DNA from 4 places in the Paenibacillus sp. FSL H3-0333 genome. Region 4 is predicted to be linked to each of the others. Evidence: a T-box and tRNA genes for the amino acid it is inferred to sense, from the RefSeq annotation. Region 4 holds a T-box; the other regions hold tRNA genes.

Region 1 (7,843 bases), 3.9 Mb from region 4:
AAAAGAAATTAAAAAAACGCTTGACTAAAACAAGGGTGCTGTGATATATTATAAAGGTCGCTGCTGAGACAAACATCAACGACAAAAGATGAGATATTGATCTTTGAAAACTGAACAACGAGTGAGTGGGAAATCACTTCGGTGAGATCCAAATTAGAGAATATAACAATTCTCGTCAGATGTTTCAAAATGAGCAATCGCTCTTTCTAAATACCAATTTGGAGAGTTTGATCCTGGCTCAGGACGAACGCTGGCGGCATGCCTAATACATGCAAGTCGAGCGGAGTTTGAAAGGAAGCTTGCTTGCTTTCAAACTTAGCGGCGGACGGGTGAGTAACACGTAGGCAACCTGCCCTCAAGCCTGGGATAACTACCGGAAACGGTAGCTAATACCGGATAATTTCTTTTTTCTCCTGAGAGAAGAATGAAAGGCGGAGCAATCTGCTGCTTGGGGATGGGCCTGCGGCGCATTAGCTAGTTGGTGGGGTAACGGCCCACCAAGGCGACGATGCGTAGCCGACCTGAGAGGGTGAACGGCCACACTGGGACTGAGACACGGCCCAGACTCCTACGGGAGGCAGCAGTAGGGAATCTTCCGCAATGGGCGCAAGCCTGACGGAGCAATGCCGCGTGAGTGATGAAGGTTTTCGGATCGTAAAGCTCTGTTGCCAGGGAAGAACGTCCGGTAGAGTAACTGCTACCGGAGTGACGGTACCTGAGAAGAAAGCCCCGGCTAACTACGTGCCAGCAGCCGCGGTAATACGTAGGGGGCAAGCGTTGTCCGGAATTATTGGGCGTAAAGCGCGCGCAGGCGGTTATTTAAGTCTGGTGTTTAAACCTTGGGCTCAACCTGAGGTCGCACTGGAAACTGGGTGACTTGAGTACAGAAGAGGAAAGTGGAATTCCACGTGTAGCGGTGAAATGCGTAGATATGTGGAGGAACACCAGTGGCGAAGGCGACTTTCTGGGCTGTAACTGACGCTGAGGCGCGAAAGCGTGGGGAGCAAACAGGATTAGATACCCTGGTAGTCCACGCCGTAAACGATGAGTGCTAGGTGTTAGGGGTTTCGATACCCTTGGTGCCGAAGTTAACACAGTAAGCACTCCGCCTGGGGAGTACGGTCGCAAGACTGAAACTCAAAGGAATTGACGGGGACCCGCACAAGCAGTGGAGTATGTGGTTTAATTCGAAGCAACGCGAAGAACCTTACCAGGTCTTGACATCCAACTAACGAAGCAGAGATGCATCAGGTGCCCTTCGGGGAAAGTTGAGACAGGTGGTGCATGGTTGTCGTCAGCTCGTGTCGTGAGATGTTGGGTTAAGTCCCGCAACGAGCGCAACCCTTGACTTTAGTTGCCAGCAGGTTGAGCTGGGCACTCTAGAGTGACTGCCGGTGACAAACCGGAGGAAGGTGGGGATGACGTCAAATCATCATGCCCCTTATGACCTGGGCTACACACGTACTACAATGGCCGGTACAACGGGAAGCGAAGCCGCGAGGTGGAGCCAATCCCAGCAAAGCCGGTCTCAGTTCGGATTGCAGGCTGCAACTCGCCTGCATGAAGTCGGAATTGCTAGTAATCGCGGATCAGCATGCCGCGGTGAATACGTTCCCGGGTCTTGTACACACCGCCCGTCACACCACGAGAGTTTACAACACCCGAAGTCGGTGGGGTAACCCGCAAGGGAGCCAGCCGCCGAAGGTGGGGTAGATGATTGGGGTGAAGTCGTAACAAGGTAGCCGTATCGGAAGGTGCGGCTGGATCACCTCCTTTCTATGGAGAATCGTCTTCTGCAATGAAGACATTCAAATCGGAAGCTTAGCTTCCACAATAGAACCTTCGGGTTCGGACACTCACTCGTGTTCAGTTTTGAAAGAGCAAGTCTCTTTCGTATGCGTTTGGTGGCGATAGCGGAGGGGTTCCACACGTACCCATCCCGAACACGACCGTTAAGCCCTCCAGCGCCGATGGTACTTGGACCGAAGGGTCCTGGGAGAGTAGGACGCCGCCAAGCGAACAATCAATTCATTGATTGCTTCACTACTGTAAGTTTTGTTATATGGGCTTTTAGCTCAGTTGGTTAGAGCGCACCTCTGATAAGGGTGAGGTCGGTGGTTCGAGTCCACCAAGGCCCACCATATAACAATCTGAAATTGAATAGCAAGTACCGGGGTCCCCGAAAAGTAATCGGAATTAACCTCGAAGCTACATCTCGCTTTTTGGGGTGATTATATGGGGCCATAGCTCAGCTGGGAGAGCGCCTGCCTTGCAAGCAGGAGGTCAGCGGTTCGATCCCGCTTGGCTCCACCAAAACTTCTTTACAACAGTATATGCACATCGTCTGTTATTCCGAACATCACAGTCGTGTTTGTTTCATAATAACAGCAACTTGATCCTTGAAAACTGGATACCGAAACGAATTTGCGTTTTAGAACATTCCTTTAAGCTGAACTTGTGTAAACAAGTTTTGAATTAATGGCGATGCTAAGCGATTTTCCTAACGGAAAACGCATTGGTTAAGCTACTAAGAGCACACGGAGGATGCCTAGGCGCCAGGAGCCGACGAAGGACGTGGCGAACAACGAAACTGCCTCGGGGAGCTGTAAGCAAGCTTTGATCCGGGGGTGTCCGAATGGGGAAACCCAGCTGTGGTAATTCGCAGTTACTCGTATCTGAATACATAGGATACGCAGAGGCAGACCAGGGGAACTGAAACATCTAAGTACCCTGAGGAAGAGAAAACAATAGTGATTCCGTCAGTAGCGGCGAGCGAACGCGGAACAGCCTAAACCAAGGGGCTTGCCTCTTGGGGTTGTGGGACGTCTCACATGGAGTTACAAAGGAATATGGTAGGCGAAGAGGTCTGGAAAGGCCCGCGATAGAGGTAAAAGCCCTGTAGCCCAAACTGTGTTCTCTCCGAGACGGATCCCGAGTAGTGCGGGGCACGTGAAACCCCGTATGAATCCAGCAGGACCATCTGCTAAGGCTAAATACTACCTGGCGACCGATAGTGAAACAGTACCGTGAGGGAAAGGTGAAAAGCACCCCGGAAGGGGAGTGAAATAGAACCTGAAACCGTGTGCTTACAAAAAGTCAGAGCCCTCTTTATGGGTGATGGCGTGCCTTTTGTAGAATGAACCGGCGAGTTACGTTTAACATGCAAGGTTAAGGTGAGAAGCCGGAGCCGCAGCGAAAGCGAGTCTGAATAGGGCGACTGAGTATGTGGACGTAGACCCGAAACCGTGTGATCTACCCCTGTCCAGGGTGAAGGTGCGGTAACACGCACTGGAGGCCCGAACCCACGCATGTTGAAAAATGCGGGGATGAGGTGGGGGTAGCGGAGAAATTCCAATCGAACTCGGAGATAGCTGGTTCTCCCCGAAATAGCTTTAGGGCTAGCCTCGGTGAATGGAGTGGTGGAGGTAGAGCACTGATTGGGTGCGGGGCCCGCAAGGGTTACCAAGCTCAGTCAAACTCCGAATGCCATTTACTTCTTGCCGGGAGTCAGACAGTGAGTGCTAAGATCCATTGTCAAAAGGGAAACAGCCCAGACCATCAGCTAAGGTCCCCAAGTGTGTGTTAAGTGGGAAAGGATGTGGAGTTGCACAGACAACCAGGATGTTGGCTTAGAAGCAGCCACCATTGAAAGAGTGCGTAATAGCTCACTGGTCGAGTGACTCTGCGCCGAAAATGTAACGGGGCTAAACACACCACCGAAGCTATGGCTAGATGCTTTGCATCTGGGGTAGGGGAGCGTTGTATATACGTTGAAGGTGTACCGTAAGGAGCGCTGGAGAGTATACAAGTGAGAATGCCGGTATGAGTAACGAAAAGATCAGTGAGAATCTGATCCGCCGAAAGCCCAAGGTTTCCTGAGGAAGGCTCGTCCGCTCAGGGTAAGTCGGGACCTAAGGCGAGGCCGACAGGCGTAGTCGAAGGACAACAGTTTGAAATTACTGTACCACCGTAATCCGCTATGAGCGATGGGGTGACGCAGGAGGGTAGTGACGCGGACTGATGGATGTCCGTCTAAGCAGTGAGGCTGGTGTGTAGGCAAATCCGCACATCATTAAGGCTGGGCTGTGATGGGGAGCGAAAATTATAGTAGCGAAGGTCATGATCTCACACTGCCAAGAAAAGCCTCTAGTCAGGAGAAGGTGCCCGTACCGCAAACCGACACAGGTAGGCGAGAAGAGAATTCTAAGGCGCGCGGAAGAACTCTCGTTAAGGAACTCGGCAAAATGACCCCGTAACTTCGGGAGAAGGGGTGCCTCGGTAGGGTGAATAGCCCGAGGGGGCCGCAGTGAAAAGGCCCAAGCGACTGTTTAGCAAAAACACAGGTCTGTGCGAAGCCGTAAGGCGAAGTATACGGGCTGACGCCTGCCCGGTGCTGGAAGGTTAAGGGGAGCGGTTAGGACTTAGTCCGAAGCTGTGAACCGAAGCCCCAGTAAACGGCGGCCGTAACTATAACGGTCCTAAGGTAGCGAAATTCCTTGTCAGGTAAATTCTGACCCGCACGAATGGCGTAACGACTTGGGCGCTGTCTCAACGAGAGATCCGGTGAAATTTTAATACCTGTGAAGATGCAGGTTACCCGCGACAAGACGGAAAGACCCCATGGAGCTTTACTGCAGCTTGATATTGAATTTGGGTACGATCTGTACAGGATAGGTGGGAGCCGGTGAGAGCGGAGCGCAAGCTTCGCTGGAGGCGCCGTTGGGATACCACCCTGATCGTATCTAGGTTCTAACCTAGTGCCCTTAGCGGGTACGGGGACCGTGTCAGGCGGGCAGTTTGACTGGGGCGGTCGCCTCCTAAAGAGTAACGGAGGCGTTCAAAGGTTCCCTCAGAATGGTTGGAAATCATTCGCAGAGTGCAAAGGCATAAGGGAGCTTGACTGCGAGACCTACAAGTCGAGCAGGGACGAAAGTCGGACTTAGTGATCCGGTGGTACCGCATGGAAGGGCCATCGCTCAACGGATAAAAGCTACCCTGGGGATAACAGGCTTATCTCCCCCAAGAGTCCACATCGACGGGGAGGTTTGGCACCTCGATGTCGGCTCATCGCATCCTGGGGCTGAAGTAGGTCCCAAGGGTTGGGCTGTTCGCCCATTAAAGCGGTACGCGAGCTGGGTTCAGAACGTCGTGAGACAGTTCGGTCCCTATCTGTCGTGGGCGCAGGAAATTTGAGAGGAGCTGTCCTTAGTACGAGAGGACCGGGATGGACGTACCGCTGGTGCATCAGTTGTTCCGCCAGGAGCATGGCTGAGTAGCTACGTACGGACGGGATAAGCGCTGAAAGCATCTAAGCGTGAAGCCCCCCTCAAGATGAGATTTCCCAACATGTAAGACCCCTTGAAGACGACGAGGTAGATAGGTTGGAGGTGGAAGTGCAGCAATGCATGGAGCTGACCAATACTAATCGGTCGAGGGCTTATCCAAACTTTTAACACGCAGATTCGTTTCGGATTCAGTTTTCAGGAATCAATTTCCTGTGCGGATTTACATGGCTACCATTAATTTGGAGAGATACCCAAGTGGCTATAAGGGGACCCTCTGCTAAGGGGTTAGACTGCGTAAGCGGTGCGAGGGTTCGAATCCCTCTCTCTCCGCCATTATAAATCCAATACTTGTAGTGTGGCGGCGTAGCTCAGCTGGCTAGAGCGTACGGTTCATACCCGTGAGGTCGGGGGTTCGATCCCCTCTGCCGCTACCATACATACCCGGAGGCTTAGCTCAGCTGGGAGAGCATCTGCCTTACAAGCAGAGGGTCGGGGGTTCGAACCCCTCAGCCTCCACCATTTTTATGTTCGAATTGTATCGCCTTACACCGTGCCGGTGTAGCTCAACTGGTAGAGCAACTGACTTGTAATCAGTAGGTTGGGGGTTCAAGTCCTCTCGCCGGCACCATTTTTAAGAGCAAATTGTGGAACCGTGGTGTAGTTGGCCTAACATGCCTGCCTGTCACGCAGGAGATCGCGGGTTCGAATCCCGTCGGTTCCGCCATTTTCAATGGCATAAGGGATGAGAATTCCCTGGGTTCGTTGAAGCATAGGCATCGTAAGGAATACTTCGCAATCTCTTAACGGAGTGAAGAGTATCCCGTCGGTTCCGCCATTTTTTTGTTTTTAGGTTTTTTTTATGGCTCGGTAGCTCAGTCGGTAGAGCAAAGGACTGAAAATCCTTGTGTCGGGGGTTCGATTCCCTCCCGCGCCACCATCATGGAGGCTTAGCGAAGTGGCCAAACGCATCAGACTGTAAATCTGCTCACGTACGTGTTCGGTGGTTCGAATCCATCAGCCTCCATCCCTTTTTAGGAGCCATTAGCTCAGTTGGTAGAGCACCTGACTTTTAATCAGGGTGTCGAAGGTTCGAGTCCTTCATGGCTCATCTTAAGTCAAACGGTCATCACTTTAGGGTGGTGGCCTTTTTTGTATTTTGATACATGATACAAGTATGCCGGTAAGCGCAAATTCCGCATTTTACAGCAAAATATGATAAAATAAGCGAAAAAAGCAAAAGTGGTGGAGAATGGTGATGATGGATAGTGAGGGTTTGCGTCAAAAATTGGAGCAACTCACCGGAAAGAGGACCGGAATCAAGCAGCTGGGGAGACAGCATTCCGCTTCACTTTTTGGCATAGGTACGGATAAGGATCAGGAACTGCCGGTCATTCATGAGGGTTATCTCTGGATTCCCCTCTATGAGAATGATGGCCGTGTTACAGCAGTGTGGGTGGAGACAGAGGGGCTGTCGCCGCTGGAGCTGGAGCTGGTGAATTATGCCGGACGCAATTTTGCGGTAGCGCTGAAGGCAACCGGGTTCAAGGAAGAAGGGGAGATGGAGGCGCGGCAGCTTAGCGGCTGGCTGAATGCCCAACTGGAGCAGGAGAAGGACGATGCGGAGATCCCGGATGAAATCTCGCTGAAGGGCCGGCTGTTCGGAGATATGATTCCGTTCATGCTGGTAAGCGAGAATGTTCATAATCCGCAGATGACGTATCGCTCCTTAATGAAGCTGCTGCGCAGTTATTTCGAGAATGATGTATTGCTGGTTCCCCTGCAGGATAAGGAATGGTTAATTTTAGCCCGTAAGGAACTCCTCACAGGCGGAGATGATAAAGAGGATGAGGAAGAGAGTGCTGAGGATTTGCTGTCACAGACTTCTATGGGGCTGCATGAACTGATTGCCAGCGAGTGGGTTGGCGTCTTCCATCTGGCGGTCTCTCCAGCCATTATCCCGGTTAAAGGTCTGACAGGAGCAGTCGCCTTGCTGCGGGAGACCATTATTCTTGGCCGTATCTTCCAGGTAGGGGATTATATTCATCTGCCGTGGGAGCTGCACATGGAGCGGCTGGTTAACAGTATTCCGGATGACCGGCGGAGACAGCTGCTGGGCCAGATCGGTGATTACACGGCGGTACTGGCGGATAAGGAAATGCTGCTGACGCTGGAGAGTTTTTTTGAAATGGACTGCAATGTCAGTGAAACCGCCAAGAAGCTGTACATTCACCGCAACACGCTGCTCTACAGGCTGGACAAGATCAAACAGGAGACGGGGGCCGATGTCCGCAGCTTTGGGGATGCCGCTATTGTGAAGCTTGCCATGTTATTGTATAAAGTGACGAAAAGAAAATAGGTTTTTTGTGAACCTTGCAAATAGCCATGAGGCCGGCTCTGGGGTAAGATAAGTGTACAAGAAAGCGTTTGATTTTCTAATCCAATACTAGACTCGAGGGGGAAATACAATGGCAGGCGTACGTTTAGAGCATATTTTCAAAAAATACCCGGGTTCCGATAAAGCAACAGTAATCGATATCAATCTTGATATTAAAGATAAG
Region 2 (7,843 bases), 1.5 Mb from region 4:
ACCCCGTACTTTTGCCCCGTGATAATCCACTGTCTGGAGACTGACACCGACCGCTCATGAAAATGCTCAAGCACCTCTGCTACCGCCGGTTCATTCTCCTTGCCCAGCAGATATAGGAGCACCTTGTTGGTCGCTTCATGGCTGTCTTCCAATCCGGCAAGACTTCTGGCGATGGCATGCATCGGCCCGTCGAAGCTTTTATCAATGCTGCCTCTTACTTCCTCCTCAAAACGATCATTCACAGCGTCAAGCCGCTCCTCCAGGACCCAGGCAAAAATCTCATCCTTGCTCTTCACATAATGAAATATCGCCCCCTTAGATAATTGCGACTGCTCCATAATATCCTTCAAGGTAATGGCATGACAGCTCTTGTCCCGCAGCAGCTCCTTGGTCCCCTCCAGCAGCTGCCGGATCGTCTGCTCCCGCCGGTCTGCGTTCTTCATCGCTATTCTCCTCTTCTGCCTTGCATAGTTTAGATTAGATTAAATTAGAATATGATTACTATTGATTATACATACCGACCATCGGTTTGTAAATTAGTGTGTAAATAAAAAAAGGCTCGGAATGTTCCGGATAACGTGGAGTAATTCCTCCATCATTTCTCCGGCTCCCGCCCCCGTAATTTTAATACCTGTCCGATCTGGATCTTATATCCAGTTACACCTCTTCATCCTCTTCGTCTTCATCATCAAAACCGCTATATTGATCCGGTGCCTCTCCCTCGATCTCCTTAATCATAGGCAGCTTCTGTCCCGGCTTCACTTCTGTCTCTCCCAGATATTGAACAATCATTCTCCACTCATCGCCATAATCGAATAAGAGGAGCAGCTAAGTTATCATTCAATTAAGGGAGGCCACTTAAGAATCAGGATTAGGACGTTAGCCTCTTGAATGCCAGCGATGCGTTCTTTTCTGCAGTTCAGTTATATTGCCATTCCCGGCACTCGATAAGAATTTTGTAATATCCAGCTTAAATTCAATTTCAATCTGATCTTTGAATACAGTTATCCTTTCAATGAGCCATCTCAACATAACTTTCTTTCTGTCATGGCTAGCTTCTTTATATTTTGGAATCCACTCCCTAATATTTTCAGACAATTCTTTAATTTCACTTAATTCTAGCTTTTTCGTCTGGAGCTGCTCCTCAAGCAATCTGACTTCCTGATCAAGTTTTTGCAGTTCCTTTTCTTTTTCCTCAATCATTTCATTTAATAGTTCAGGCTTGAAGGCACTCTTTCCCAAAATACTTTTTGTCACTTCTTTTTTTAGTGTGTTCAATTCATCATATTCGCTTGCCAACTCTTGGTTTTTTTTATCAAGGGTTTCTTTAATATCCTCATACTCCACTAGGTCGTAATCTCTGGCAAATTCTATGTAGTCTATCTTTTTCACAGATGCGAGATAATTATTGATAACAACAGCTACACTATCTTCAATTTTATTTTGTGCATAAATAGTCTGCCCCTTGCAATCAACCTTCCTTAACGCTTTACCAGAACATCGATAAACCGCTCGTTTCCACATTTGAATCGTACCATCAGCAAGGGTGTATTTTTTGGCATTATATGTTGTAGTCAAAGGGGAGCCACAATAACCACATTTTATAAATCCGACTAGGAGAAGGGGGCCTACCGAGGTGTTAATTCGTTCCCGACTATGGTCTTTAACTTGCTCTTTCGACCTAGAACTTCTTAATAATTGGATATTATCAAAGTCATCTTCATCGATAATTACCAATTGAAGTTGTTGTTTTTCGGGCATCGTCCATTCCGCTCTGCCTTTAGTCTCAAAAATTCCTTCAACCGATTTACGTTTTCCATAGGCCGGATAGCCTTTGTACACAGGATTTCTTAGAATAAAGTTCACAGCAGCAGTGTTCCATTTACCTCCGGTAGCAGTGGGGATTGTATTTTCATTAAGAAACTTAGCGATTCGATTACTTCCAAAACCCTCTTTTATCACCATATTGAACATCTGTCTGACAACAGCTGCCTGTTCTTCATTGATCTGCAGCTTCATCAGCTCTTTTCCTTTCTTATTTTTAATTCCTGAAGGTGTTAATCTGTACCCGAATGGAGCAGTGCCACCTCTAAAAGCACCATCTTCAGCCATTTGTGTATGTTTTTCATCAACGCGTATCGAAGTTTTTTGGGATTCGTTATTTGATTGCCAAAATCTTAGGAAGTTTGTAACGTCGTGTCCTTCCTCTGTGAATTCTTGTTGACCTTCTTTTACTGACCAAACTTCAATTCCTTTTGAGTTGAACCATTCTAATAATAGCGGAGTTTCATATGTCCTTCTTCCTAATCTGTCGAACATAAAACAAAGCAATACATCAAAGTGGCTATTTTCTGCATCATATTTAGCACGTTGAATTTCATCTCTGTCCTCAATCGCTGTCTTATATCCAGAAACGCCTTTCTCTGTATACTCCTTTACCAACACCCAACCCTTACTATTAATGAATTCCTGACAAGCCCTACGTTGCAAAGGAATATCATTACCTTCAAGTTGACCCTTAGTTGATACTCTATAAAATGCTGCGACCCGCTTTTTAATCCCCATATCGAAAGACCTCCAATCAGTCGTATATACTACCATATATTAAACCTAATTATTCTTTTTGTAAATAATGTTGACTGAGAATTATATTTATGATATATTATTTCTTGTGAGAAAAACGAATGGGGAATTAGTTCAGTGGGAGAACGCTTCGCTGGCAGCGAAGAGGTCAGGGGTTCGAATCCCCTATTCTCCACCATTCCATGGACTCTTAGCTCAGTTGGTAGAGCAGTAGACTCTTAATCTATTTGTCCAGGGTTCGAGCCCCTGAGAGTCCATCACATTATGAAAGACCCTGATGAGGGTCTTTTTTTTGTTCAAATTATAGCCCCCATCCGTCCTATTCATTCAATAAAGCTACTCAAAAAGGCGCCCATCGGCTCATTCACCAATAAGCACCTTGTATATTTGTGTAGCTGTCCCGTAGACCGCAGAGCTAGCCTCGCTCCCCTATAAGAACTATTACTCCCTCCACCTACAGCCCGTCCAGCTCCTCCGTGTTCTTGGACAGCAGTCCCTTCAGTTCCTTCATGAACATGTTAATGTCCTTGAACTGGCGGTACACGGACGCGAAGCGGACGTAGGCTACCTCGTCGACAGGGTAGAGCTGCTCCATGACCAGCTCGCCGATCTGGCGGCTCTCGATCTCGGCGAGGGCGATGCCGCGCAGGCTTTTCTCCACCTCAGATACGATGACCTCCAGACGCTCTACAGGGACCGGACGCTTCTCGCAGGCACGGATCAGGCCACGGAGGATTTTGTCACGGCTGAACTCTTCACGGCTGCCGCCTTTTTTGATCACAATCAGGGGGGTCTCTTCAATCATCTCGAAGGTGGTGAAACGGCGGCTGCACAGCTCGCATTCCCGCCTGCGGCGGATGGACTTATTCTCATTGGCCGGGCGCGAGTCCAAGACTTTGGTGTTGGTGTGGTCGCAGTAAGGACATTTCATAAGCTTCTTCACTTCCTCATCATTAGAATGGTCAGGCCCCGCCCCTTGATACACAAGGGCTATGCGGGCATCATTTAATTTCCAGAAAACACCGTTTATTTGTTGTTATGAATCTGACATGTCCGGCACATAATACAGTTACCAACCGATAGGAGGTGAACAGCAATGAGCCAAAATAACAACTCCAATAACCTGGTAGCTCCAAACTCACGCGGTGCCTTGGAACAACTGAAATATGAAGTTGCCCAGGAACTAGGTATCACCCTCTCCCCAGACGGATACCAAGGCAATAAAACTTCTTACGAAAACGGTTCGATCGGTGGTTACATCACTAAACGTCTTGTAACCCTGGCTGAACAGCAATTGGCAGGTCAGTACAAATAATAACCTGCTAAGCGCAACATAAGCTTGCCTAAGAAGTATCGAACGGCCTCCGGCCGTTTGATGCTTCTTTTTACATAACAGCAGCAGAAGTAACAAGCACCCTAGAACTCACTGTAGAGCTCGGTGTATTGATCATAATAATAAATTACACGCTGCACGTAGTGACGCGTCTCACCGAACGGAATGTCCTTCACAGAGGCTTCTGTTCCGTCCCATTGCCCTTCATCCAACCAGCTCTGCACCTTACCAGGCCCGGCATTATAGGCGGCTATGACCGCTATACGGTTGCCGTCGAACTGCTTGGACAGCGTAGACAAATACCAGGTGCCCAGTTCAATATTGGAGGAGGGCTCTTGCTTCAGCCGCTCCAGCGACACGTCGGGGAGCTTGGCCTTTTCGAGCGCCCACTTGGCGGTATCCGGCATGAGCTGCATGAGCCCCAGTGCGCCTTTTTTGGATTCGCGGCCGGTCTTATAATTGGTCTCCACACGGATGATGGACGCCACCAGGAACGGGTCCATCTCATACGTCTGGCTGTGCTGGCGGATCTCTGCTTTATAATAAATGGGATAAAACCATGACATCCAGTTGGAGCCGAGAAACAGAATCGCGGTGAAGCCGATGAACAGCAGCAGCAGGACTCTTTTTTTGCGCAGCCACTTCATCATATCAGGCCCAGCCTGTCCCACAGACGGGCAACCTGAAGCTCGGCAGACTCAGGATCACCACTGTTGTCAATCACATAATTCGCTTTCCTGCGCTTGAGTTCAATATCCATCTGGGACCTCAACCGGTCCTCAGCCTGTTCCAGCTTCATTCCGCTGCGCTCCATGAGGCGGGCTAACTGCACCCTCCTCGGAACATAGACCACAATAATCTGATCAAACAAGGAATCCAGCTCTGATTCGTAGAGCAGCGGAATGTCCACAATGACCAGCCGTTGCGGATTCTCCTGTTCAAGCGCATACATTCTGTCCTTGATCTCCCTGCGTATTGCCGGATGGGTCAGGTTATTCAAAGTCTGGAGCGCCTCCGGGTCCCGGAAGACAATCTCGCCAAGACCTGCCCGGTCCAGCGAACCGTCAGGCAGCAGAATGCGGTCTCCAAAAGCCTCCACCGCCGCCGCCAGCACCGGGTGCCCGGGGAGCATCACCTCTCTGGCGATGACATCGGCATCCACCAGCGCAGCTCCCTTGCGGACAAACAGTGCAGACACGGTGCTTTTTCCCGAAGCGATGCCTCCGGTTAAGCCTATAATCATGTACTCACCTCATAATAACTTCATTATACCCATTACAATTAATAATATCGCGGGCAGCGCAGCGGCATGCTTCATCCAGTAGCTGCCTGATAATCTCAGTCCTGTCTTCATCCCCATCAGCAGAAAGGTCCCGCTGAATACAGCGATCATCAGCGAGGTGGACCACGGGCTGAATCCGAGTAGTGCCGCACCGAGGCCGGCACCGAAGGCATCCAGCGACAACGCGATCCCCAGAATCATGGCTTCCATGGAGGAGATGCTCCCCGAGGCATCCATATCCGCAGAAGATGGTGTGCGGAGAATCTGTATAACCACGCCCAGATGGCGAAGCTCCAGCGAGAATACGGCCGGCTTCAGCTCTGTCTCAGCAAGTTGTGCGGCAGCAGCCGTCTCCTGCCTGGTCTCCTGCCCGGAATTGCCCTTATCGGCTGCCGACGCAGGCTCTTCCTGCTCCTTCTCCTTCTGTGTCAGCATCTGGAACAGGGACCAGCAGCCCATTAAGACGAGAATAACCGCTCCGACACTGGAAGCGGCATTCGGGGAGACTACCTTTGCCAGCAGCACGCCGACCTGCATAGAACCATAAATGACGACCCCTGAACAGAGCGAGATAATGATAATGGAGAGCAGGGGAATTTTCATTTTACGCAGTCCATATGTAATGCCTACACCAAATCCATCCAGACTAAGCGCAAACGCAAGCAACAGCAGTGACAACAATGGGCTAAGCACCCGCAATCCCTCCCGTGAAGAACCGGAGCCGGAGCTCCGTTTCGCCATAATCAGCAATCTTCACACATTATATGGGCGGGACGGGCAGGAAGTGCCTGCCTTTATACATAACGGTTGTAACTCAGGTGTAACTAGCCCGGAAACGGGCTGTAAATGCAGCGCTGACTCTAAATAAAAATCACAGAATCAATACAGGTACCGGCTGGCAATTGGGACAATAATGCGTCCCCCGTCCGCCGACTACGCTCTTCTCAATCAGCGTGCCGCAGGTGGCACACGGCTGATCCTTGCGTCCGTAGATCTTGTGCTGATCCTGGTAACTCCCGCTCTCCCCCTGGCCGTTGACATACGACTTCACCGAGGAGCCTCCGGCATTCACCGCTTCCGTCAGTGTTGCGACGATAGCATGATGCAGTCTGGCCAACTGTTCCTCCGTGAGGGACTTCGCGGTCTCCTCCGGGTGGATCCCTGCACGGTGTAGGGACTCATCTACATAAATATTGCCGATACCTACTATATATTCCTGATTGAGCAGCAGCGGCTTGATCTTGGTGCTCCGCTTGGCGACAATCTCCTTGAACCGCTCCAGCGTGAAATCGGCATCCAGCGGCTCCTGCCCCAGCTTGTTCAGCGGCTTCAGCTGCAGATCCTCTCCCGGCTGGAACAGATGCATCGTCCCGAATTGGCGCACATCCGTATAACGCAGCTCCGTCCCATCTGTGAAATGGAAAATAACATGCGTATGCTTGTCCAGCAGCTCGCCCTCACGGTACACTCCGTAACGGCCCTCCATCCGCAGATGGGAGACCATCACCAGCCCGTCAAAGACGAAACGCAGAAACTTGCCTCTGCGTTCAACTGTAACCACACTATGGCCGGCCAGCATATGGGCAAAGGCCTGAATATCATCCGGGCGCTGAATAATCCGCGGCAGCCGGACGGTGACATGCTCTATCTGCTTGCCTGTAATTAACTCATTAAGTGTTCTTCTGACTGTTTCGACTTCCGGTAATTCCGGCATCATGGCTCACCTCCACTCCATTATACCGGATATCTGCCATGTGCGGGGAGCCTATTTCGCTTCGTACCAGTTGCTGCCATAACTTACCTCTGCCTTCAGCGGAACAGACAGCTGCAACGCTCCGGCCATCACCTCGGGCAGAAGCTGCTTCATTTGCTCCAGCTCCTCCTCCGGCACCTCAAACACTAACTCATCGTGTACCTGGAGCAGCATCCGGCTCTTCAGGCCGCGCTCATGCAACGCCTTGTCCATATGAACCATGGCCAGCTTGATAATATCCGCAGCGGTTCCCTGAATCGGCGTATTCATCGCCGTACGTTCTGCGAAGGAACGCAGATTGAAGTTCTTCGCATTGATCTCAGGCAGATAACGGCGGCGCTCCAGCAGCGTAGTGACATATCCCTGCTTCCGGGCCTCGACCACGATATCATCCATGTAACGGCGCACACCCTGGAATACCTCGAAATACTGCTCAATGAACCGGGCTGCTTCCTTACGGGGAATATTCAGGTTCTGCGACAGGCCGTAATCGCTGATGCCATACACAATGCCGAAGTTAACCGCCTTGGCGGAGCGGCGCATATTGCTGTCCACACTCTCCGCAGAGACGCCGAATACATCCATGGCGGTCTTAGTATGAATATCCATATCCTCGACAAAAGCTTCCTTCATCCGCTCATCGCCCGAGATATGCGCCAGCACACGCAGCTCGATCTGCGAGTAATCCGCCGCCAGAATCGACCAGCCCGGCTCGGAAGGCACGAATACCTTACGGATCTTGCGGCCCTCTTCGAGCCGGATCGGAATATTCTGCAGGTTCGGGAACTGGCTGCTTAGCCGGCCCGTGGCCGCAATCGTCTGCCGGTAAAAGGTGTGTACCTTGCCGGTCTCCGGCGAGATTTCCTTCATCAGACCTTCAACATACGTGGAT
Region 3 (7,843 bases), 2.9 Mb from region 4:
CCACCATCTTTATTCTTGTACCGCTTATCGCCTGTAATGCCTTCCAGATTCTGATGCTGCACCGTGTACTGAAGCCGGCCACAATCTGACCATAGCAATCATGCTCAAAACCCCGCCCCTCTGTATACAACCAGGGAGGCGGGGTTTTGGCATTGCCTGTGGGGAGCGGTTAGAATGAAGATGAAGAGGTTAATCTTAAAGAACAGAGTGGAGGAGGGAATATATGAACATCAAGCGCTATATGATAAAAGACACAAGTGAAACACGCCTGAAGGACCTCGATCCTGATGAACGGGGAGACTTCAAATCCAAAGAAGAAGCCGAAGCCAAAATGGAGAAGCTGAAGGAACGGCTGGTCAAGCTGCAGGATATCCTTTTTGCACAGAAAAAGCATTCGCTGCTAGTGATCCTGCAAGGAATGGATTCAAGCGGTAAGGACGGAACCGTCAAACACATCTTCTCCGGCATTAATCCGCAGGGGTTCATCGTCACCAGCTTCAAGAAGCCTTCACTGGAGGAAGAAGCACACGATTTCCTGTGGAGAGTTCATATGAAGACCCCGCCCAAAGGCTATATTGCCGCATTCAACCGTTCGCATTATGAGGATGTGCTGGTGCCCCGCGTGCATGGCAGTCTTAGCAAGGAGGATGCCAAGCGGCGGTTCCGCTACATCCGCCAGTTCGAGGAGATGCTGGCGGAAGAGGGAACGACGGTCATTAAGCTCTTTCTGCATATCTCCAAGGAGAAGCAGCTGGAGAAGATTAAGGAGCGGCTTGAAGATCCGGCGAAGCACTGGAAATTCGATGCCAGTGATCTGCAGGAACGCGAATACTGGGACGATTATCAAAAGGCGTATGAGGATGTTTTCCAGGAGAGCAGTATAGATAAGGCTCCATGGTACTGGATTCCGGCGAATCACCGCTGGTACCGCAACTATCTGGCGCTGAAGATTGTGGTCAAAACGCTGGAGGGGCTTGACCTGAGTTACCCGAAGCTGAATACACCGACGCCTGATATCTCTCAGCTGATCTCACCGCGTCACTGATGCCATACACAGGTAAGGGAGTTACATTCCTGCAGCGTCTTCCAGGCCATTATTCAGCAAGGCGGAATCGCGGACTTCCTTACCGTTTGCACTGCTTTGGCTGATTAGCTCAGAGACGGTTACGAACTCATACCCCTGGCTGCGCAGCTTATCAATAATCTGAGGCAAGGCTTCATGCGTTTGTTTACAGGAGTCGCTGGCATGCAGCAGCACAATATCCCCGGGATGGGCTTTGCTCGTTACACGGTTAACGATGTTATCCACACCGATGTTCTTCCAGTCCAGTGAGTCCGTGTCCCATTGAATGACTTTATAGCCGAGATCGGTGGCCACCTGCAGGACTCTTTTGTCAAAATCACCGTTAGGCATTCTGATCAGGTTGGGCTGAGAACCGGTTAGCTCCGTCAATACTGTATGGGCAGTACTGATCTGCGTGCGGATTTCATCATTGCTTAGCGTACTGTAGTTCACATGCTTGTGACCGTGGCTGCCAATCTCGAACCCGGCGTCTTTGATGCTTGTTACGATTTCAGGATGGGTTTTGCTCCAAGGTGAGGATAGGAAGAATGTCGCTTTATCCACCTTCTTGTCTTCCAGCACCTTCAGAATCGGCTCAGGCCGTTTCTCTCCCCAGCTGATATCGAAGGTCAAGGCGATCAGCTTCTTTTCCGTCGGCACACTGTAAATGGCAGAAGGGGCAGCTTCAGAGAATACGGTGATATTGCCCCTCTCCACATAGACAACGCCGGCGGTAAGAAGCGCAGCAGCAAAAATGTACAGGAACCGTTTGATCTTTTTGCCGCTAAATACATAAAAAGAATTCATAATGTCAGCGCTCCTCTCCCATGCGAAATGCTTGTTTGTTCTAAATGTATGCTCGTACAGGGCGCTTATGACCTCAGATATGAATCAATCCATACGAAATGCAATTCGGCAGAATCCAAATCAGGAGGTACGCATGTTATCTTTTAATACATTTATCAAGGATCTAAGGACAATTCGCACCGCGCTCCTAATGGCCACAATCCTGTTCATAGCGGGGGGAATCTTGGGCTGGCTCGGCACAGGTAGTCTTCAGCAGCTGCTGAATGAGCAATTGAAGGGGATCAGTAAGATTAGCGGGAACCTTAGAGAGTCGTCCAATCCGCAGTGGAGCTTTTTTGTATTCATTTTTCTGAACAATAGTATCAAAAGCGTAGTCATCATTTATCTGGGCGCCTTATTCGGCCTCTTGCCGGCATTCTTCCTGCTCATCAACGGTGCGGTTATCGGCTATCTGATTCATTTGTCCGCGATACAGGGACAGGATCTGTTCACGCTGATTGTAAAAGGACTGCTGCCGCATGGCATCATTGAGATTCCGGCTATCATCATTGCCTGCGCCTTTGGGCTAAAGTTCGGCAGTAAGGTGCTCTCTGCACTCTTTGGAGCGATGAAGCGGAGCGGGGAAGAGCCAGTGAACTGGCAGGCCTTTATGCGGCAGACCTTCACCGCTTCAGTCTGGATTGTGATTTTGTTATTTGTTGCAGCAATCATCGAGAGCACAATTACATTTTGGCTTTTATCATAAAATTCTGGGGAATTGTGCATAACAGTAAAGCCGGAACATTTGGATCTCCTGCCAGGTTGAATATAGGGAGTCCTAAAATGGAATTTTCTTATGATATTGGTTATAGGTTCAATACTCCGGTTAATTTAGTGTAAGCACTTCAATAGAGCTTCCCACATCAAATGGCTTTTTGATTGAGATGAAATGGCGTTTGATGATTTTGGATAACTATGAATTTCATGAAGGAGGCCAAGCATATGTTAGGGATGTTATTCAATGAGAAGGAATGCAAGGAGCTGGACTATGTTTTGCGTAAAGAGCTGGATGAGATGCTGCTGGATATGAGTGACCAGCGTTTAGATCAGAACATTAGGCATGCGATTGCCAATCGATATAAAACAGTTTTCCGTATGTATGCACGATTTGCTCCACAGAAAGAGCTGTCTAAGTATGCGTGGGGTGGACGTTCTTCTCAGTTCAAGCACTAGTATTGGAGCGGGCTGATAACCGGAATAAATAAAATGAATGGAATAGCTTGACGAAAAGGGAGCCGACATGATACATTATATCTCGCGCTCCTTTTGAATGTTTAAAGAGAAGACGCAGGCAAGAAATAATGAAAAATAACTTTTTCAAAAAAAAGCTTGCCAAACAACGAAACACTATGATATATTATGAAGGTCGCCGCTGAGATGCGGTGAAGAGCTAAAATGAGACATTGATCTTTGAAAACTGAACAACGAGTGAGTGGGAAATCACTTCGGTGAGATCCAAAAATGAGAATGTAAATTCTCGTCAGATGTTTCAAAATGAGCAATCGCTCTTTCTAAATACCAATTTGGAGAGTTTGATCCTGGCTCAGGACGAACGCTGGCGGCATGCCTAATACATGCAAGTCGAGCGGAGTTTGAAAGGAAGCTTGCTTCCTTTCAAACTTAGCGGCGGACGGGTGAGTAACACGTAGGCAACCTGCCCTCAAGCCTGGGATAACTACCGGAAACGGTAGCTAATACCGGATAATTTCTTTTTTCTCCTGAGAGAAGAATGAAAGGCGGAGCAATCTGCTGCTTGGGGATGGGCCTGCGGCGCATTAGCTAGTTGGTGGGGTAACGGCCCACCAAGGCGACGATGCGTAGCCGACCTGAGAGGGTGAACGGCCACACTGGGACTGAGACACGGCCCAGACTCCTACGGGAGGCAGCAGTAGGGAATCTTCCGCAATGGGCGCAAGCCTGACGGAGCAATGCCGCGTGAGTGATGAAGGTTTTCGGATCGTAAAGCTCTGTTGCCAGGGAAGAACGTCCGGTAGAGTAACTGCTACCGGAGTGACGGTACCTGAGAAGAAAGCCCCGGCTAACTACGTGCCAGCAGCCGCGGTAATACGTAGGGGGCAAGCGTTGTCCGGAATTATTGGGCGTAAAGCGCGCGCAGGCGGTTATTTAAGTCTGGTGTTTAAACCTTGGGCTCAACCTGAGGTCGCACTGGAAACTGGGTGACTTGAGTACAGAAGAGGAAAGTGGAATTCCACGTGTAGCGGTGAAATGCGTAGATATGTGGAGGAACACCAGTGGCGAAGGCGACTTTCTGGGCTGTAACTGACGCTGAGGCGCGAAAGCGTGGGGAGCAAACAGGATTAGATACCCTGGTAGTCCACGCCGTAAACGATGAGTGCTAGGTGTTAGGGGTTTCGATACCCTTGGTGCCGAAGTTAACACAGTAAGCACTCCGCCTGGGGAGTACGGTCGCAAGACTGAAACTCAAAGGAATTGACGGGGACCCGCACAAGCAGTGGAGTATGTGGTTTAATTCGAAGCAACGCGAAGAACCTTACCAGGTCTTGACATCCAACTAACGAAGCAGAGATGCATCAGGTGCCCTTCGGGGAAAGTTGAGACAGGTGGTGCATGGTTGTCGTCAGCTCGTGTCGTGAGATGTTGGGTTAAGTCCCGCAACGAGCGCAACCCTTGACTTTAGTTGCCAGCAGGTTGAGCTGGGCACTCTAGAGTGACTGCCGGTGACAAACCGGAGGAAGGTGGGGATGACGTCAAATCATCATGCCCCTTATGACCTGGGCTACACACGTACTACAATGGCCGGTACAACGGGAAGCGAAGCCGCGAGGTGGAGCCAATCCCAGCAAAGCCGGTCTCAGTTCGGATTGCAGGCTGCAACTCGCCTGCATGAAGTCGGAATTGCTAGTAATCGCGGATCAGCATGCCGCGGTGAATACGTTCCCGGGTCTTGTACACACCGCCCGTCACACCACGAGAGTTTACAACACCCGAAGTCGGTGGGGTAACCCGCAAGGGAGCCAGCCGCCGAAGGTGGGGTAGATGATTGGGGTGAAGTCGTAACAAGGTAGCCGTATCGGAAGGTGCGGCTGGATCACCTCCTTTCTATGGAGAATCGTCTTCTGCAATGAAGACATTCAAATCGGAAGCTTTGCTTCCACAATAGAACCTTCGGGTTCGGACACTCACTCGTGTTCAGTTTTGAAAGAGCAAGTCTCTTTCGTATGCGTTTGGTGGCGATAGCGGAGGGGTTCCACACGTACCCATCCCGAACACGACCGTTAAGCCCTCCAGCGCCGATGGTACTTGGACCGAAGGGTCCTGGGAGAGTAGGACGCCGCCAAGCGAACAATCAATTCATTGATTGCTTCACTACTGCAAGTTTTGTTATATGGGCTTTTAGCTCAGTTGGTTAGAGCGCACCTCTGATAAGGGTGAGGTCGGTGGTTCGAGTCCACCAAGGCCCACCATATAACACTTCAATTGAATACTTACTTTGGGGCCATAGCTCAGCTGGGAGAGCGCCTGCCTTGCAAGCAGGAGGTCAGCGGTTCGATCCCGCTTGGCTCCACCAATTATTCTTTACAACAGTATATGCAACAACTTGATCCTTGAAAACTGGATACCGAAACGAATTTGCGTTTTAGAACATTCCTTTAAGCTGAACTTGTGTAAACAAGTTTCATATTAATGGCGATACTAGCGATTTTCCTTAGGGAAAACACATTGGTTAAGCTACTAAGAGCACACGGAGGATGCCTAGGCGCCAGGAGCCGACGAAGGACGTGGCGAACAACGAAACTGCCTCGGGGAGCTGTAAGCAAGCTTTGATCCGGGGGTGTCCGAATGGGGAAACCCAGCTGTGGTAATTCGCAGTTACTCGTATCTGAATACATAGGATACGCAGAGGCAGACCAGGGGAACTGAAACATCTAAGTACCCTGAGGAAGAGAAAACAATAGTGATTCCGTCAGTAGCGGCGAGCGAACGCGGAACAGCCTAAACCAAGGGGCTTGCCTCTTGGGGTTGTGGGACGTCTCACATGGAGTTACAAAGGAATATGGTAGGCGAAGAGGTCTGGAAAGGCCCGCGATAGAGGTAAAAGCCCTGTAGCCCAAACTGTGTTCTCTCCGAGACGGATCCCGAGTAGTGCGGGGCACGTGAAACCCCGTATGAATCCAGCAGGACCATCTGCTAAGGCTAAATACTACCTGGCGACCGATAGTGAAACAGTACCGTGAGGGAAAGGTGAAAAGCACCCCGGAAGGGGAGTGAAATAGAACCTGAAACCGTGTGCTTACAAAAAGTCAGAGCCCTTTCTATGGGTGATGGCGTGCCTTTTGTAGAATGAACCGGCGAGTTACGTTTAACATGCAAGGTTAAGGTGAGAAGCCGGAGCCGCAGCGAAAGCGAGTCTGAATAGGGCGACTGAGTATGTGGACGTAGACCCGAAACCGTGTGATCTACCCCTGTCCAGGGTGAAGGTGCGGTAACACGCACTGGAGGCCCGAACCCACGCATGTTGAAAAATGCGGGGATGAGGTGGGGGTAGCGGAGAAATTCCAATCGAACTCGGAGATAGCTGGTTCTCCCCGAAATAGCTTTAGGGCTAGCCTCGGTGAATGGAGTGGTGGAGGTAGAGCACTGATTGGGTGCGGGGCCCGCAAGGGTTACCAAGCTCAGTCAAACTCCGAATGCCATTTACTTCTTGCCGGGAGTCAGACAGTGAGTGCTAAGATCCATTGTCAAAAGGGAAACAGCCCAGACCATCAGCTAAGGTCCCCAAGTGTGTGTTAAGTGGGAAAGGATGTGGAGTTGCACAGACAACCAGGATGTTGGCTTAGAAGCAGCCACCATTGAAAGAGTGCGTAATAGCTCACTGGTCGAGTGACTCTGCGCCGAAAATGTAACGGGGCTAAACACACCACCGAAGCTATGGCTAGATGCTTTGCATCTGGGGTAGGGGAGCGTTGTATATACGTTGAAGGTGTACCGTAAGGAGCGCTGGAGAGTATACAAGTGAGAATGCCGGTATGAGTAACGAAAAGATCAGTGAGAATCTGATCCGCCGAAAGCCCAAGGTTTCCTGAGGAAGGCTCGTCCGCTCAGGGTAAGTCGGGACCTAAGGCGAGGCCGACAGGCGTAGTCGAAGGACAACAGTTTGAAATTACTGTACCACCGTAATCCGCTATGAGCGATGGGGTGACGCAGGAGGGTAGTGACGCGGACTGATGGATGTCCGTCTAAGCAGTGAGGCTGGTGTGTAGGCAAATCCGCACATCGTAAGGCTGGGCTGTGATGGGGAGCGAAAATTATAGTAGCGAAGGTCATGATCTCACACTGCCAAGAAAAGCCTCTAGTCAGGAGAAGGTGCCCGTACCGCAAACCGACACAGGTAGGCGAGAAGAGAATTCTAAGGCGCGCGGAAGAACTCTCGTTAAGGAACTCGGCAAAATGACCCCGTAACTTCGGGAGAAGGGGTGCCTCGGTAGGGTGAATAGCCCGAGGGGGCCGCAGTGAAAAGGCCCAAGCGACTGTTTAGCAAAAACACAGGTCTGTGCGAAGCCGTAAGGCGAAGTATACGGGCTGACGCCTGCCCGGTGCTGGAAGGTTAAGGGGAGCGGTTAGGAGCAATCCGAAGCTGTGAACCGAAGCCCCAGTAAACGGCGGCCGTAACTATAACGGTCCTAAGGTAGCGAAATTCCTTGTCAGGTAAATTCTGACCCGCACGAATGGCGTAACGACTTGGGCGCTGTCTCAACGAGAGATCCGGTGAAATTTTAATACCTGTGAAGATGCAGGTTACCCGCGACAAGACGGAAAGACCCCATGGAGCTTTACTGCAGCTTGATATTGAATTTGGGTACGATCTGTACAGGATAGGTGGGAGCCGTGGAGGCAGGAGCGCAAGCTTCTGCGGAGGCGCCGTTGGGATACCACCCTGATCGTATCTAGGTT
Region 4 (7,843 bases):
TTATGAGCAGGGCTCCGGTTTGTTCAATTCGGGAGCGATACTCCTCCACGCATACATAGACAACTTCCTCTCCACTGTCAATCAACTGGGTAACTAATCCTAACGACGGATTCACATGGCCTTCAGCCGGAGTAATGACCACTAATACACGTGCCATTGTATCTACCTCCCAATGCAATTTATCCTCCGTTCTTCGTGATGTATTTAGCTACACGATGGTCATCCGTTACATGGGAAGGTTCTCTTTCGACTGGCTGATCGGATGATGGTCTTGATGAACGAGTTCGGTGATTCGTAAAGATGCGAAGAAACTTAATAAGACCCATAGTAATTGGAGTGTTAGCACGATCACCACTCCTGTCGATATGCCCCACTGTAAAGTTTCGGACAAGGCGATTAGAGCGCCGCCCACTCCTATACTTACACCCATATAGAAGGAATCCACAAATTGCAGATTCGAAGATATTTCTCCCTCTTTCCCGGGCGCCGCATGTTGTAGAGCAATGGCTGCGGTCGTAGGATTAGCCAATCCAACACCGAAGCCGGTAATCATTTGCGAGAGCAGGATGAGTATGATTCCACCTTCCGAGAGCATAAGGGCCAGAATCACAAGTACAGTCCCAGCGATCATAATCCCGATACCTGACATAACTCTGTGCTTTCGGCCACGACCTTGATCCCGTACATCAAGCTTCGCCTGCAGCCACGCTGCGGCGGACCAGCTCAGAGAACCTGCTGCTACAATGAGGCCGGCAAGATCTGCTGATACCCCCTTTACTTCGGTTAGTGCCAAAATCACAAAACTCTCCGTTGTAAAATAACAAGCTACATACAGCCCCCTGGAAACCAATGTAGCAGGCAATCCTTTTTTTACCGCAAAAGTGCCCTTAGGCAGAAGTATCCGCATGGGTGGGATCATGACGATTAAACCACCCAGAGTCAGTACAATTCCTGTCCAATCGGTTATCATACCGAGTCCTGTGAGTAATAGCCCCGTTCCAATGGCAAGCACGATCGCGTGAAGAGTCTTCGAGTGTGCTTTTTGCGCCGGACCCGTCAGCGCCTGCCGAAGTTGCAGTTCACGGAAAGAGCGGAATGTGAGGCTCAATGCCAAGCCTATCAGGGGTAAAACAATCCAGAAAACAAATCGCCATGACATATAGGAGGCAATTAGGCCTGCCAGGTAAGGTCCTATTAAGGAAGGCAGAACAAATGCCATGGAGAATGCTGCTAAAATCTGAGTACGCAAAGCATCCGAATAATGCAACGTCACACAGGTGTAAATGCATGTGATCAGAGCTCCCGCTCCAAAGCCTTGAAGGGCTCTTCCTGCAATAAGCATGTGCATATCCAAGGAAACAGCCGCAACCACGGTTCCCAGCACAAAAATACTAAACGACACGAGCAAGGAGATGAAAACGCCGCGCTTGTCAACCAGTTGCCCTATAACCAAGGTTCCAATAAGCTGGGATAACAAAAATGCGCTGAAAATCCAACCGTATAAATGAATACCCTGCAAGCTTTGTGCCATTGTCGCAGCAATTGTCGTAATAGCCAGCCCCTCGAAAGCTACGGTGGTTAGAACCAGCATAATACCAATCGTTAACGCTCTGTGCTGCCTATCAAAAATTCCAATCTGATTGTTGTTTGTCTCCTACACCTCCATAATAGATTTTTTATGGAAAATTTAGCCTTATTTATGATCTAAATATATATTAGCCAGTTCACTTTGTAAAGTCTAATGTTTAAAAAGTCCTCCTTTAATCCTTCTGACTCCAGCAGCAGAAGATTGTTCTTTTGTAATACGGAACGTTCCTAAGTTTGTGGTATCTTCTACATGAGGACCTCCACATACTTCCCGGCTCCATACTTTCCCTTCGTGATCTTGGATGGTATACACCTTAACGATTTCCGGATATTTATCCCAAAAGTTTCCTTCCACATTACTTTCTTTGGCTTCAAGTTTAGGCAGCTCTGAAATAGAGGTAACTGCTCTGGATGAAATTGCATCATTCACATACTTCTCCACCTTAGCTATTTGCTCGAGGGTAAGTTTTTCATCATGGTTGAAGTCAAACCGTAATCGTTCAGAAGTAATATTACTTCCTTGTTGGTGAACATGATCACCTAGAACTTCCCTTAACCCCGCAAGTAGCAAATGAGATACCGTGTGCAGCGCGGTTGTTTCTGCGGAATGTTCAGCTAAGCCACCTTTAAATTTACCTGCAGAAGCAGTTCTGCTCATTTCAATATGTTTCTTTGCCGCCTCTGTATAAGACGCCTTGTCCTCCATGCTATATCCACTTTCCATTAGAAACTCTTCCGTCAACTCCAAAGGAAACCCATAGGTTTCGTAAAAATAAAAGGCATCTGCACCCGTAACGTTCCCCTTATTCTTTAGATGTTTTTGGATTTCAACTTCTCCTTGCTGTAACGTTCTATAGAAAAGACTTTCTTCCTTATTTACGATTTCGATTACTTTCTTTTTATTGCGGATCAAATCTTCATAAGCTGTTGCTTCATCGATATAAACTTCAGACAACTGACCCACAAAGCTTCCTTGTATCCCTATTTTTTTACCTGCACGAATTGCCCTTCTTAATAGCCTTCTTGTTATATACCCTGCATCACTATTTGCTGGCTCTGCACCGTCATTAATGAGAAACGTAGCCGCTCTCACATGATCCAGTATGATTCTAAAGGACTTTAGATCGTCAGCATAGGACTTCCCGCTTAGCTCCATCAACTTGTTCTTGGGATTAAGGAAGAAAGCCGTATTATAAATATCCTTGTCCCCGTTAAGGGCTGTAGCCACCCTTTCTAATCCGCCTCCATAATCCAGATTGGGATTTTGCATTTTTACGAATCCTGTCTCTCCTTTTGTGTAACACATAAATACGTTGTTCCCAATTTCCAGGAATCTGTCGCTTTCAGAAGCAGGATGATCCAGTGGATCACCGCTTGGGTCAAGATCATAAAACATTTCACTATCGGGTCCACCCGGTTCACCAACCGGCATATGGAGAGGACTTCCGGCCCGGCTCCACCAGTTTTCTTTTTCATCGTATAAAAATATTTTCCCGCCTCTAGATGCCCCGTATTGCCAGGGATCATCTTCAATGATGGGTTCTATCCCAACGGATTTGAATTTTGCTGACCAGAGCCCAATGGCTTCCGTATCTTTCGGTATGTTCAGTTCATCACTTCCTGCGAAAGCACTGATATACAGCCTGCCCGGATCCATTCCTAATTCCATGATCTGCCAATGCCAAATAGCGTCGATTTGCTTTTGCTTATAGTGTTGTTCATTTGCCTTGAACTCCCACCGGCCTATCATTTCGAAAAATGTCAGATGCGACGTATCTCCTACTTCCTCAATATCCACTGTCCTTAAGCACTTCTGAATATTAGCAATCTCATTGCCGATCGGATGCTTTTCCCCCAATAAATAGGGAACCATCGGCTGCATTCCACTTCCTGTAAACAACGTTGAAGGATCATTTTCCGGTAACAAGCTAGAAGAAGGCACTTGGCTAGCCCCTATTCTTTTCATAAAATCAACATAGGATTGTCTCAACTCATCTGGTGTCATTCTAAACCCTCCATCAAATATTAATTATGCTTAAAACAAAAAAGCCCTAAGCTGACATGTTTCTTGTCAACTTAGGGCGAACGATTATGTCCGTGTTACCACCTAACTTCAGATTGCTCTGCGCTCTATCAGTACGGGATTGCTCCGATACTGTTTCCTGAATAACGGTGGAACTCCGTTGAAGCCTACTAAGATTCCTCTGTTCGGTCCACAGCTCCGAGACTGCTTCACTATTAGATCAATGAAGATTCGCACCAACCATCTTCTCTCTGTGAGATCCTTAATAGTTACTATTTCTCATCATAGCCTTTTCGTTTTAAGTTAAAGCTATGCTAGCACAATCAGCTTGCTTCGTCAAATAAAAAGTTACCTGGAGCCGGCGCTTACCATTTGTTTGATCTGCACACGACCTGCCTGTAATAAAGCATCACTGAACTTCTCATCACTAACTGCCCTTGCCAGTGCCACAGTACCCACCATACTGCTCACCAACGCATAACCATTAGAGGGATCGATCCCAGCCATATTTGTAATAAACGCGATGAAACGTTGCAGCTCTTGTGTGTACGCTTGCCTAATATTTTCCGGTAGCTGGGCAACCTCTCCTGATAAAGCAGGTAAGATACAACCGGCTTCCATCTGATCCCGATGCAGAGGGCTTAAGTAAAAATCAATGACGGCCTCAATCGACGTCTGATCTTCATCTTTATTTTGGTCTGCAATTCTCTGAAGTGTGTCGATGGTGTCACTAATTGCGAAATGACAGGTCTCCATCACAAGCTGATCTTTATTTGCAAAATGGGAGTAAAATCCTCCGTGCGTCAGTCCAGCACCTTTCATAATATGTGGAAGACTAATATTCCGCACGCCGTGGGTGCGAAATGCTTTGGCTGCGCTGGTAATAATATGGCTTCGAACTTTGAGCTTGTGTCCTTTCGGATAAGGCATCCTGCTCTCTCCCTTTTGTATAAGTCTGTATTTATGAATGTTTGTGAACTACCATCCACCTAAGAGGTGGCGGCTTCTTGGTCAATGAAGCTACTGCTCCAAGTTTACCCAAGCTCAAAGGCTAGTCCCTAGCCCAATCATTGCAATATCACATTGCTAGTTTCAGTAGGTTTTGAGCAGCGTTTACATCGCGATCATGATGCACGTTACATTCTGGACAAGTCCACTCTCGCAAGGCGAGATTCTTCACCTCTGCGTTCTTATAACCGCAACAGGAGCAAAGCTGACTGCTTGCATAGTGCTTAGGGGCAATAATAAGTTCTCTGCCATACCATTGAGCCTTATATTCAAGCATCGAACGGAACTTACTCCAAGATACCTCGCTAATCGCTTTTGCAAGTTTGTGATTCTGCATCATATTCTTTACACGTAAGTCTTCCATCACGATGACTTGGTTTTCGTTTATCATTTTGGTAGACGTTTTATGCAAGAAGTCTTTACGCTGATTTGCTATTTTTTCATGTAGCTTGGCAACTTTCAGCCTAGCCTTATGACGGTTATGGCTTCCCTTCTTCTTCCGCGATACATCCTTTTGCAGCTTCGCTAATCGCTTTTCAGACGTACGCAAGTATTTAGGATTGGATATGATTTCGCCATTTGAAGTCATAGCAAAGTCTTTCAGCCCAAGATCAACGCCAATCTTCGTATGCATTTTGGGCAACTGGACGATATCCGTTTCAACCAATACGGAAGCATAATACTTTCCCGTTGGTGTTTTTGAAATCGTGCATGATTTGATCAGCCCCACGAATGGGCGGTGCAGCTTGATTTTGATGCTAGTTTTTAGCTTTGGAATCTTGAGATATCCATCCTCTATAGCCACTGTTCCATTTTGGTTATTCGTTGTGAAGCTATGATTATTCGTCTTCTTGCTCTTGAATTTAGGAAATCCCGTTTTCTTATCCCGAAAAAAATTCTTATAAGCCTTGTCTAAATTCAGTTGTGTATTCGCTAAGGCAAGGCTATCGACTTCTTTCAGCCAGTCGAATTCCTTTTTGTATTGTGCGGGTGTATTCTTGAGTATCGTTTCCGTTTGCTTGTAATGTTCAATTTTATCTGCAAGCATTCTGTTGTAGATGAAGCGAACGCATCCGAACACTTTAGCGAAGTAGTGTTGTTGCCCATGGCTTGGATAGATACGGTATTTGTAGGCTTTCAGCAATGGCGATCACCCTTTCACACCTTGGTTTTCGATGTATTTTTGAATGACGTCTATTGGCGCTCCACCCGTTGTAAGCAAGCAATAGGAGCGTGACCAAAAAGCCTCTTTCCAAAGTGATTTTCGAAGGGTAGGAAACTCCTTCTTGATCAGCCTAGATGATGCACTCTTATAAGCGTTGAGAAATTTAGAAATGTCGGTATTAGGATGAGTTTTCATTAGGATGTGAACGTGATCCCTGTCATGATTCCATTCCTGCAAAGTCACATTGTAAGTAGGCTGAATGTATGCAAATATCTCTTTCAGACGTTCGGATATTGGATCTGTAATTACTTTCCTACGATACTTGATTACTAGAATAAGGTGGAAGTGAAGGGAGAACACTGAATGGTTATTCGAGTCTAATTTCATTAATTTCACTGACCTTTCCAAGATACGACTGAATACATTTATTATAGCATCTTAGGCGGTTATAATCCATGTAGATTAGACCGTTTCCATTCATCCCCCACTTAAAGAAGATGGGAGAATTCTGTCAACTGAGGGTTAAAATATTATAATTATCATATTATTTGATGTCAATTTATTATGAAGTGTTGACTCTTTTAAAATATGATGACTATAATATATTACGATCATCATATTTTAATTTGGAGGTACTCATCATGAACTCATTAGAAGCTGTAGATACCCTGGTCATTGGATCGGGGCCTGGCGGTTATGTAGCCGCATTACGTTCATCACAATTGGGTATGAAAACATTCATTGTGGAGCGCCACCAGATCGGAGGGGTATGTACGCATGTAGGCTGTATTCCTTCCAAAGCGCTGATTGCTGAAGCGGAGCGTATTCATTTGCGTAGACACTGTTATACTGTTGACGAAGCTTCTTCTTTTCAGGAGGCTCAGTTGTTTAAGCAAGCTGTGGTGGATAAGCAGTCTGGAGGAGTTCGGTTTTTACTTAAAACAGCAGGTGTGACAGTTATCGAAGGAGAAGCCAGCTTGATAGATGCGAATACCGTTGAAATTCATCACGCTGAACAGAATGAGCGCCGAATAGGCTTCAAACATCTCATTCTGGCAACCGGTTCCCGTCCGATTGAAATCAGCGCTCTTCCTTTCGGCGGACGGATTCTTTCATCCACTGAGGCATTATCGCTGGCCGGTATTCCTAAGAGCCTTGTTGTAGTTGGCGGCGGTTATATTGGTGTGGAACTGGGTCAGATGTTTGCGAGATTTGGAACCACAGTTACGATGCTTGAGGGCGGTGAACAGATTTTACCCGGATTTGAAGCAGAGCTTGTCGCACCTGTCGTTCGTCAACTGAAGAAGGACGGGATAACCATCTTAACGGAAGCTAAGGTTACAGGAACAGACCAATATACGAGTCACATCAATCTACATTATATGCGTCAGGATCAACACCATGTTGTTCAAGCTGAATATGCGTTAATTACGGTGGGCAGGAAACCGAACACAGATGGAACCTTGGGTCTTGAAAATATAGGTCTGTCCCCTACTCCACAAGGCTTGATCGAGATTGACAAGCAGTGCAGAACATCTATCCCGCATATCTATGCCATTGGAGATATTGTTCAAGGCCCTGCCTTGGCTCATAAAGCTTCATATGAAGCAAAAATTGCAGCAGAAGCGATCGCGGGTAAACCCTCTGTCATCGACTACAAAGCTCTTCCGCTGGTTGTGTTCTCTCACCCGGAGATTGCGAGCGTTGGTCTTAGCGAAACGGCGTGTAAACAACAATCGATTCCTGTTGTCGTTGGAAAATCTATTTTTTCTATTAATGGCCGTGCGCTGGCTCTGAAAGAAACCGAAGGCTTTGTCAAAATCGTTGCTCATGCTGTGTCTGGTCTTGTATTAGGTGCACAGATTGTAGGCGCTGAAGCATCTACTCTTATATCTGAGCTATCCCTTGCGATTGAGATGGGAGCAACGGTAGAAGATATGGCTATGACCATTCATCCGCATCCAACGTTAGGCGAAATCATCATGGAGGCCGCAGAACAAGCCCATCGCAGATTGTAACAAACGAAAATTATTGATGCAGGAGGTTTACTTATGGTTCAG

Evidence for each region. The T-box of region 4 lies ahead of MHH78_RS19485 (alanine--tRNA ligase). A T-box ahead of a tRNA ligase gene usually reads a tRNA of that ligase, here a tRNA-Ala.
Region 1: it has a tRNA-Ala gene. The T-box ahead of MHH78_RS19485 (alanine--tRNA ligase) is inferred to sense a tRNA for this amino acid. The anticodon was not compared.
Region 2: it has a tRNA-Ala gene. The T-box ahead of MHH78_RS19485 (alanine--tRNA ligase) is inferred to sense a tRNA for this amino acid. The anticodon was not compared.
Region 3: it has a tRNA-Ala gene. The T-box ahead of MHH78_RS19485 (alanine--tRNA ligase) is inferred to sense a tRNA for this amino acid. The anticodon was not compared.

Annotation. Positions count from the first base shown of each region.
Region 1 covers NZ_JBBODG010000001.1:420,842-428,684, reverse strand. The annotation lists rRNA gene MHH78_RS01835 (16S ribosomal RNA) at 216-1,776, shown strand; rRNA gene rrf (5S ribosomal RNA) at 1,901-2,017, shown strand; tRNA gene MHH78_RS01825 (tRNA-Ile) at 2,065-2,141, shown strand; tRNA gene MHH78_RS01820 (tRNA-Ala) at 2,238-2,313, shown strand; rRNA gene MHH78_RS01815 (23S ribosomal RNA) at 2,518-5,445, shown strand; tRNA gene MHH78_RS01810 (tRNA-Ser) at 5,527-5,618, shown strand; tRNA gene MHH78_RS01805 (tRNA-Met) at 5,643-5,719, shown strand; tRNA gene MHH78_RS01800 (tRNA-Val) at 5,729-5,804, shown strand; tRNA gene MHH78_RS01795 (tRNA-Thr) at 5,838-5,913, shown strand; tRNA gene MHH78_RS01790 (tRNA-Asp) at 5,932-6,009, shown strand; tRNA gene MHH78_RS01785 (tRNA-Phe) at 6,147-6,222, shown strand; tRNA gene MHH78_RS01780 (tRNA-Tyr) at 6,227-6,309, shown strand; tRNA gene MHH78_RS01775 (tRNA-Lys) at 6,321-6,393, shown strand; gene MHH78_RS01770 (helix-turn-helix domain-containing protein) at 6,541-7,641, shown strand; gene MHH78_RS01765 (ABC transporter ATP-binding protein) at 7,751-7,843, shown strand, end outside.
Region 2 covers NZ_JBBODG010000001.1:5,858,796-5,866,638, forward strand. The annotation lists gene MHH78_RS25915 (TetR/AcrR family transcriptional regulator) at 1-443, opposite strand, end outside; gene MHH78_RS25920 (hypothetical protein) at 658-792, opposite strand; gene MHH78_RS25925 (recombinase family protein) at 880-2,565, opposite strand; tRNA gene MHH78_RS25930 (tRNA-Ala) at 2,687-2,761, shown strand; tRNA gene MHH78_RS25935 (tRNA-Lys) at 2,768-2,840, shown strand; gene nrdR (transcriptional regulator NrdR) at 3,038-3,514, opposite strand; gene MHH78_RS25945 (alpha/beta-type small acid-soluble spore protein) at 3,680-3,898, shown strand; gene MHH78_RS25950 (lytic transglycosylase domain-containing protein) at 4,000-4,563, opposite strand; gene coaE (dephospho-CoA kinase) at 4,563-5,159, opposite strand; gene MHH78_RS25960 (manganese efflux pump) at 5,169-5,891, opposite strand; gene mutM (DNA-formamidopyrimidine glycosylase) at 6,070-6,912, opposite strand; gene polA (DNA polymerase I) at 6,964-7,843, opposite strand, start outside.
Region 3 covers NZ_JBBODG010000001.1:1,383,330-1,391,172, forward strand. The annotation lists gene MHH78_RS06190 (KinB-signaling pathway activation protein) at 1-89, shown strand, start outside; gene MHH78_RS06195 (PPK2 family polyphosphate kinase) at 224-1,045, shown strand; gene pdaB (polysaccharide deacetylase family sporulation protein PdaB) at 1,067-1,870, opposite strand; gene MHH78_RS06205 (stage II sporulation protein M) at 2,004-2,615, shown strand; gene MHH78_RS06210 (hypothetical protein) at 2,852-3,082, shown strand; rRNA gene MHH78_RS06215 (16S ribosomal RNA) at 3,430-4,990, shown strand; rRNA gene rrf (5S ribosomal RNA) at 5,115-5,231, shown strand; tRNA gene MHH78_RS06225 (tRNA-Ile) at 5,279-5,355, shown strand; tRNA gene MHH78_RS06230 (tRNA-Ala) at 5,384-5,459, shown strand; rRNA gene MHH78_RS06235 (23S ribosomal RNA) at 5,614-7,843, shown strand, end outside.
Region 4 covers NZ_JBBODG010000001.1:4,313,895-4,321,737, forward strand. The annotation lists gene MHH78_RS19475 (macrolide family glycosyltransferase) at 1-157, opposite strand, end outside; gene MHH78_RS19480 (MFS transporter) at 227-1,591, opposite strand; gene MHH78_RS19485 (alanine--tRNA ligase) at 1,739-3,592, opposite strand; T-box leader at 3,662-3,905, opposite strand; gene MHH78_RS19490 (TetR/AcrR family transcriptional regulator) at 3,959-4,540, opposite strand; gene tnpB (IS200/IS605 family element RNA-guided endonuclease TnpB) at 4,689-5,762, opposite strand; gene tnpA (IS200/IS605 family transposase) at 5,769-6,170, opposite strand; gene lpdA (dihydrolipoyl dehydrogenase) at 6,425-7,801, shown strand.